Regions from separate parts of the Gelidimonas denitrificans genome, predicted to be linked through region 2. Evidence: predicted binding sites of a transcription regulator. Region 2 holds the regulator's gene; the other holds the start of a gene.

Region 1 (4,175 bases), 1.6 Mb from region 2:
CGATTGCGCGCACCAGTTGCTCGCCGTGGTGGACAACTTCCGGCACCGTGAAGTGGACGCCGGCGTCGAGGCACTGTTGCAGGTTGTTGCCGGGATGCCAGGTGCAGAGGTAATACAAGGCGGTTTTGCGTTGCGGCGTGATGACCTGCGGAAAAAAGCGTGCGACCGCCCGTTTTGCCAGCCATTCCTCGTGCGCGAAAGCCGAGCGTTCCTGCTCGTCATTGGCATGGTCGGGGTGCAGCGTCTTGAGCACCAGCTTGCGCTGGGTGGTGGGATCGAGCACCCGATACAACAATGTCGCTTGCGACGCATGGATCAGTTCTTCGACCCGATAGCCGTCGATGCTCTGGCCCGCTTTCAGCCTGGGCGGCAGCGGCAAATCGCGCGACAGCGAGACCGCATCGCGCAGGTTTTCCTGCGGCAGCGCATCGACCCGCAGCAGCAGGGCGCTGAGATTGTCCTGCGAGCCGGCTGCCAGCGCCGCATCCAGCAAGGCCTGGCTGGCGTGTTCGATGCTGTGGCCCAGCGCCGCCTCGGACAAGAGGGCGGTCAGGTCGTATTCTGTGATCGACGCCCAGACGCCGTCGCTGGCCAGCAGAAACACATCGCGCTGTTGCAGTTCGCCCATGCCGTGGTCGATTGCCAGGCGTGAGTCGAGCCCGATCGCGCGCGTGAGCACATGCTGCATTTCCGGGCGGTCCCAGACATGGTCGGTGGTCAGCCGGGACAGCACGCCGCCGCGCAGCAAGTACAGGCGCGTGTCGCCGACATGGGCGAAATAGTAAAAGCGGCCGCGCAGCACGATGGACGTCAGCGTGGTCGCCATGCCGGCCAGTTCCGCACGGATCGAACCCTGTTGCTGGACCCAGCCGTTGGTGGCCTTGATCACGCGCTCCAGCGCCTGCGTCACCGGCCAGGTATCGGGCGTGGCGTAATAATCGGCCAGCAAACCGCGCACCGCGTATTCCGACGCTTCGCGCCCACCCTCGTTGCCGGAGACGCCGTCGGCGATGGCGGCCAACATGCCTTTGGTCGACAGTTCAGGCTCGTTGGGCGTGACCATGCCGAGAAAATCCTCATTGCGTTCGCGTTTCCCAGCGGATGTGGCGTGGCTGGCGGCGATGATCAGTGGCATGGTGTTGTCTCAGTCGGTAATCAAATTCTGTCCACGAAAGACACGAAAAAATTCATGGGCAATGAATTTGTAAAAACAGTGGGTATATGTATTTTCATGGCATTTTCAGCATATTTTTATTGCGTATACAAAATATACCCAGTTCAGTACGAAGCTGGAATCGGATGCTCATTCATGTGCGATCGAGATCCGTCATTTTCGTGCCTTTCGTGCCTTTTGTGCTTTTCGTGGACCATGCTTTCCTGATTAGATCTTGGCCGCTGTCATCGCCGCGCTGCCCCAAGTGGTGCGCCAGCGGCCTTTGACCATCGACAAGCCGAGCAACGCGACGATTGCCAGCCCGGCGAATATGGACAGCCCCAGCTGATAGCTGCCCGTCAATTGCTTCGAATAACCGAGGCTGGATGCCAGGTAAAAGCCGCCGATCCCGCCCGCCATGCCGACCAGGCCGGTCATCACGCCGATTTCCTTGCGGAAGCGCTGCGGCACCAGCTGGAATACTGCGCCGTTGCCGGTGCCCAGCGCCAGCATCGCCAGCGTGAATACGATGACGGCCGCGACCGCAGACGGCAGGCCGAAGCTGGCGATCAGCAGGAAACTTGCGGCCAGCACATACATGATCGACAAGGCCTTGATGCCGCCAATCCGGTCGGCCAGGCGGCCGCCCATCGGCCGCACCAGCGAGCCGGCGAATACGCAGGCGGCGGTGAAATAGCCGGCAGCCACCGGTGACAAGCCGTACTGGCTGTTGAAATAAATCGCAAGCGACGATGCCAGGCCGGAGAAGCCGCCGAAGGTGACGCTGTAAAAGAACATGAACCACCATGCATCCTTGTCTTTCAGGATGTGCAAATACTCGACCAGCGATTTCGCCGGTGGCGCTGCCGGCGCATCTTTGGCGTATGTCATATACACCGCCAATGCCACGCTCAAAGGAATCAGGGCCAGCCCAAACACGTTTTGCCAGCCATAGGCGATTGCCAGCGACGGCGCAAATAATGCCGCGAATGCAGTGCCGGAGTTGCCGGCGCCGGCGATGCCGAGCGCGGTGCCCTGATGTTCGGGCGGATACCAGCGCGATGCCAGCGGCAGCGCCACCGCGAAAGCCGCGCCGGCCACACCCAGGATGACGCCCAATGTCAGCAAGCTTTGGTAACTTCCCAAGTCGCCCAGCCAGGCCCACGTCAGCCCAGCGATCACGATCAGCTGGCCGATCAGTCCGGCTTTTTTGGGTTTCAGATGATCCACCAGAACGCCCATCACGATACGCAGCAAAGCGCCTGCCAATAAAGGGGTGGCGACCATCATGCCTTTTTGCGCGTCCGACAGGCCCAGGTCCTTGGCAATCAGGATCGCCAGCGGGCCGAGCAGGACCCAGACCATGAAGCTGAGATCGAAGTAAAAGAAGGCGGAAAGCAGCGTCGGCGTATGCCCGGCCTTCCAGAACGATGTTTTTTGCATGATGACTCCTGATGTGAATACGCGTCATTAATGCAAGCGCCATGCCATACGCCTGCGTGATGCCTGCACACGCTTACACACTTGCCTGCACTAATTGATAAGGCGTAAATCGGCTAAGGGTTATTTTTGTGCGTTGCACTATTTCAGTGTGATTGCGTGCGTTAAATGCCCTTTTAGGGTGCAAATCTGCATTTCGCCACGGTCATGCACCACGAAACGCACTGGCATCAATTTTGCTCAAGTAAAGCCAACAGACATTTACTTGGGGGATCGCGATGAAGAAGTTGAAACTGGTAATGGTTGGTAACGGCATGGCAGGCGTGCGCACGCTCGAAGAGCTGCGCAAGATCGCTCCCGACGTGTATGACATCACCGTCTTCGGTGCGGAACCCTATGCCAATTACAACCGCATCCTGTTGTCGCCGGTGCTGGCCGGCGAGCAAACCGTGCAGGACATCATGCTCAACGATGTCGACTGGTATGTGGAAAACGACATCACGCTGCATCTGGGCAAGAAGATCGTCAAGATCGACCGCGTCAAGCGTCAGGTGATCGCGGAAGACGGCACCGTCGCCGAATACGACCGCCTGTTGCTGGCGACCGGCTCCAACCCGTTCATGCTGCCGGTGCCGGGCAAGGACTTGCAAGGCGTGATCGCCTATCGCGACATTGCCGACACCAACGCGATGATCGACGCGGCCACCAAACATACACATGCAATCGTCATCGGCGGCGGCTTGCTCGGGCTGGAAGCGGCCAACGGCCTGAAGCTGCGCGGCATGGATGTCACCGTGGTGCATTTGCCGAAATGGCTGATGGAGCGCCAGCTGGATGAAGTCGCGGGCAAGATGCTGCAGAAAGCGCTGGAAGATCGCGGCCTGCATTTCCTGCTGGGGAAAAACACCGAAGCCATCATCGGCGACGAAGACGAAGGTAAAAGCGGCCACGTGAAGGCGATCCGCTTCACCGACGGGCTGGAAATCCCGGCGCAGCTGATCGTGATGGCAGTCGGCATCCGCCCCAACACCGCGCTGGCGGAATCGGCCGGCATCTATTGCAACCGCGGTATCGTCGTCAACGACACGATGCAGACCTACGACCCGCGCGTCTACTCGGTCGGCGAGTGCGTCAACCACCGCGGCAATGTATATGGGCTGGTCGCGCCGCTGTTCGACATGGCCAAGGTCTGCGCGAATCATCTGGCCAATTTCGGCATCGGCCGCTATCAGGGTTCGGTCACCTCGACCAAGCTGAAAGTGACCGGCATCGATCTGTTTTCGGCCGGCGATTTCACCGGCGGCGCAGGCACCGAAGAAATCATCCTGTCGGATCCGATAGGCGGCGTCTACAAGAAGCTGGTGCTGAAGGACGACAAGCTGATCGGGGCCTGCCTGTACGGCGACACGGTGGACGGCAGCTGGTACTTCAAGCTGCTGCGTGAAAGCCGGGCGATTGCCGAAATCCGCGACAGCCTGATGTTCGGCGAATCGAGCACCGGCGACGCCGGCCATGAAGGCTTCACCAAGGCCGCATCGATGCCGGACAGCGCCGAAGTGTGCGGCTGCAACGGCGTGTGCAA
Region 2 (4,175 bases):
ATGGTTATGCGAGGCTTCGCAGCGGATGCGCATGCGGCGGCCAGACCGGCGCGAAGAAGCCGGCGATCATGTCCGGCGTTACCTCCGCCAGCGTGGCCGGATTCCACTGCGGCGCGTTGTCCTTGTCCACCACCAGCGCCCGCACCCCTTCGATGACTTCGCCCTGCTCGAAGCAATGACGCACCATGGTGCGCTCCATGCGCAGGCAATCGGCCACGCTCAGTGCGGCGCTGCGCCGGAGCTGCTCCAGCGTCACGCACATCATCAGCGGCGAGCGTTTTTGCATGAGGGCCAGGGTCTGTTGCGCGAACGGCGCATCGTCCTGCGCCAACGATTTGATGATGGCCGGCACTGTATCCTGTGCGAAATGGCGATCGATTGCGGCCCGATGGACCGCCAGCAGGCTGGCCTCGGGCGCAATGCCGTGGTTGAAGCCGGCTGCGAAGTCGCATATGGCCGTTCGCACATCGATATCGTCGCCCGACTGGAGCATGTCTGTTAGCCGCACCAATTGCGCCGACGGCAGGAAGAAATCGGCCAGGCCGGCGTACAAAGCGTCTGCGGCTGTGATGATGTCGCCGGTAACGCCCAGATAGGTGCCGAGTTGCCCCGGACACCGCGACAGAAAATAGCCGCTGCCAACATCCGGGAACAGGCCGATATTGACTTCCGGCATCGCCATCTTGGTGCGTTCGGTCACGATGCGCAGCCGGCTGGCGGGGCCGGCTTGCGCCACGCCCATGCCGCCGCCCATCACCACGCCATCCATCAGCGCGATATACGGTTTCGGATAGTGATGGATCAGGTGGTTGAGCGCATATTCTTCGGTGAAAAAATCTTCCAGCAAGGCGCTGCCGCCACGCGGCGTCGCGATGCCTATATCGTAAAAGAATCGAATATCGCCGCCCGCGCAGAAAGCTTTTTCGCTGCTGCTGCGGATCAACACCGCGTGGATGCCGGTGTCGGCGCGCCACGCCAGCAGCACTTCAGTAATAGTTCGGATCATCTCCAGCGACAAGGAATTGAGCGCCTTGGGACGATTCAGAGTGATGCAGCCGATCTGGTTTTCGGTCGAAATGTGAACGTGTTCTGTCATGGTGAAGGTGCGCCTTGGCTGGAATGGTGAATTTACGTAAGTTTTATCTACTGATGTCACTCAAAAATTCGGAATTCTTTTCAAGTGTTGCAAGCACTGCGCGTATCTGGCATCAGTTTTAATCAGGTGTCAAAAAGGGCGCATCTTGCGCCCTTGATTGTTGCGAGTCGAATTGTTCGACTCTGCGTATCTCCTCTCAGGAAACCGCGGATTCTTCCGGCAGCTCGGGTTCTCCGTCCAGGTGCTTGATGGCATCGTGTGGGCGGTCTTGTACCTTGCCTTTGTGCTTGATGATCTGGCGGTCGAGCTTGTCGATCATCGTATCAATGGCTGCGTACAGGTTTTGGTCCGCGCTTTCAGCGTGTAACGTTTTCCCGCTGAGATTCAGGTTGATTTCAGCGCGCTGCCGTTTTTCTTTTTCAGGGAGCTTGTCAACGCTCAGAATGAGCGCGATATCAATGACATGATCGAAGTGGCGCGTAATGCGCTCGACTTTGGATTGTACATATTCGCGAATGGCGGGGGTTACTTCGAGGTGATGTCCACTGATGGTGAGATTCATAAAGCACTCCTATGGAAATTGTCACTGCCTGCCTCGGGCCTGGTGGGCCGGCCAGAGCCAAAATGCAGCAACAGCAACTGCATTGCAAGGACTTCAGACGACTGGACTACAAAGACTTTCGCAAATTGACAGGTGGGATTTTGAGCGCTTCGCGGTATTTTGCGACGGTACGGCGAGCGATGACCATACCTTGCTCGCCCAGCATGTCGGCGATTTTACTGTCGGAAAGTGGTGTTTTCTGGTGTTCAGCTCCTATCAGTTGTTTGATGAGTGCGCGGATTGCGGTGGAGGAAGCTTCTCCTCCGGTTTCGGTGGCGACATGGCTGCCGAAGAAGTATTTCAACTCAAACATACCATGCGGTGTGAGCATGTATTTTTGGGTGGTGACGCGGGAGATTGTGCTCTCGTGCAGGTTTAGTGTATCAGCAATTTCACGCAAGACAAGAGGCCGCATGGCGACTGCGCCGTGGCTGAAAAAATTCCGTTGCCGCTCGACTATCGCTTGTGCAACCCGCAAAATCGTATCGAAACGCTGCCGCATATTTTTGATCAGCCACTTCGCTTCCTGCAGCTGCGACGTCATCGAGCCGCTTCCCTTGTCTTGCTTGAGGATGTTGGCATACAGCGCATTGACCCGCAGGCGCGGCATGACTTCATGGTTCAAACTGACTTGCCAGCCATTTTTGCCGGGCCTGACTATGACGTCGGGTACCACATAGTCGGCACTGCCGCTGCCGAAAATGGCGCCCGGATGCGGGTTGCATTGCCGGATTAGCGTCTGTGCTTCGCGTAAATCTTCATCGTCGCAATCGAGCAGTTTTCTGAGTTTGTTAAAGTCGCGTTGCGCAAATAATGCCAGGTGCTGTTCGACGATGGCCAGCGCCAGACGGCGCGTAACGAACGGCGCTTTAGGCAAGTGGCGGATCTGCAGCGCCAGACATTCCGACGGGCTGCGCGCGCCAACTCCGGCCGGGTCGAAGCTTTGCAGCAGGGCCAGCGCGAACGTCAGATCTTCCGGTTCGATACCGAGTTCGGGCGGCAAGCGAGCATGGATGGCGTCAAGAGACTCTTCCAGGTAGCCATTGTCATCGAGCGCATCGATCAGCAATTCCAGCAACGCGCGGTCGCGCTGTTGCTGCAAGCTTAAATGGGCTTGCTCCAGCAGGTGCTCGCGCAGAGTGCATTCGTGCGCGCCGAGCTGGGCCCGGCCGTCGTCGTCTTCCGGCGCTTTGCTGGTGCGCGCCACATCGTCAAAACTCCAGTCCGATGCGGCCGTCTGTGCATCGGGCGTATCCAATCCGGCATCTGCTTCGGCGGCGCTGCCGCCTTGCGTACCGGCTGGATCGGTTTCAGTTGAGGCTGTGGTGGCAGGGCTGGTGCTGATTACGCCATCGGCCAGCAAACGCACCGAATGGTCGAGCGGATCGTCCAGCCGTTCCAGCAGCGGGTTGTCGCACAGAATCTGTTCTAGTTCCTGATGCAGCTCCAGCGTCGACAGTTGCAGCAGGCGAATCGATTGCTGCAACTGCGGCGTCAGCGCAAGATGCTGCGAAGTGCGCAGCTGGAGTGATTGCTTCATACCGAAAGGACTTGTCGCATCAGGTGGTTTATCTTCACATGCGGAAATGTTCGCCCAGGTACACCCGCCGCACCGAGGCATCTTCAATGATGTCGTCGGGCTGACCGCTGGCCAGCACGGCACCCTGGTTGATGATATAGGCACGATCGCAGATGCCGAGGGTTTCGCGCACATTGTGGTCGGTGATCAGCACGCCGATGCCGCGCTCCTTGAGGAAACGCACGATGCGCTGAATCTCGATGACGGCAATCGGGTCGATCCCGGCAAACGGTTCATCGAGCAGGATGAAGCGCGGGTTGGTGCCCAGCGCCCGGGCGATCTCGACCCGCCGGCGTTCGCCGCCGGAAAGCGACAGCGCCTGATTTTCGCGCAATTTTTCAATTTGCAAGTCGGCCAGCAGCTTGTTCAGGCGTTCTTCAATGGCAGCTTTCGAGAGCGCTTTACCATTTTCTTTTTGCAATTCCAGTACTGCACGGATATTGTCCTCGACCGTCAGTTTACGAAAAACCGAGGCTTCCTGCGGCAGGTAAGACAGACCGAGTAACGCGCGGCGATGGATCGGCAGGCGCGAAATGTCGACGCCGTCGAGATCGATGGTGCCGGCGTCGGATGGCACCAAACCCACGATCATGTAAAACGATGTCGTCTTGCCGGCCCCGTTGGGGCCTAGCAAGCCGACCACTTCGCCGCTTTTTACTTCCAGCGAGATGTCGCGCACGACCAGCCGTTTGCTGTAACTTTTTTGCAGGCCGCGCACGCTCAGGGTACTGCCTGGGATACTGGATTGGCTCATCTTATTGGCCCTTTACAGTACGCGGCTGGATGGTCACCTTGATGCGCCCGTTGCCCGGCGTGCCGACACCGCTGGCGCTGTTGGTAACGTTGAAGAATTCGCTGCCGCTGTTGTAGGAAATGAATTCGCCTTCGACTTCGTCGAT

What was found. Region 2 encodes sigma-54, which starts transcription at its own class of promoters, with help from an activator protein. Its sites were predicted from a motif close to TGGCANGNAANCTGCTTT; they were not measured.
Region 1: the regulator sigma-54 is predicted to act here: its motif matches at 2,626-2,643, upstream of FKCLFG_RS10470 (nitrate/nitrite transporter).

The regions. Positions count from the first base shown of each region.
Region 1 covers NZ_CM146350.1:2,240,839-2,245,013, reverse strand. The annotation lists gene FKCLFG_RS10475 (protein kinase domain-containing protein) at 1-1,135, opposite strand, end outside; gene FKCLFG_RS10470 (nitrate/nitrite transporter) at 1,382-2,596, opposite strand; gene nirB (nitrite reductase large subunit NirB) at 2,872-4,175, shown strand, end outside.
Region 2 covers NZ_CM146350.1:211,134-215,308, forward strand. The annotation lists gene FKCLFG_RS01045 (enoyl-CoA hydratase/isomerase family protein) at 5-1,096, opposite strand; gene hpf (ribosome hibernation-promoting factor, HPF/YfiA family) at 1,293-1,658, opposite strand; gene FKCLFG_RS01055 (RNA polymerase factor sigma-54) at 1,765-3,237, opposite strand; gene lptB (LPS export ABC transporter ATP-binding protein) at 3,272-4,030, opposite strand; gene lptA (lipopolysaccharide transport periplasmic protein LptA) at 4,032-4,175, opposite strand, start outside.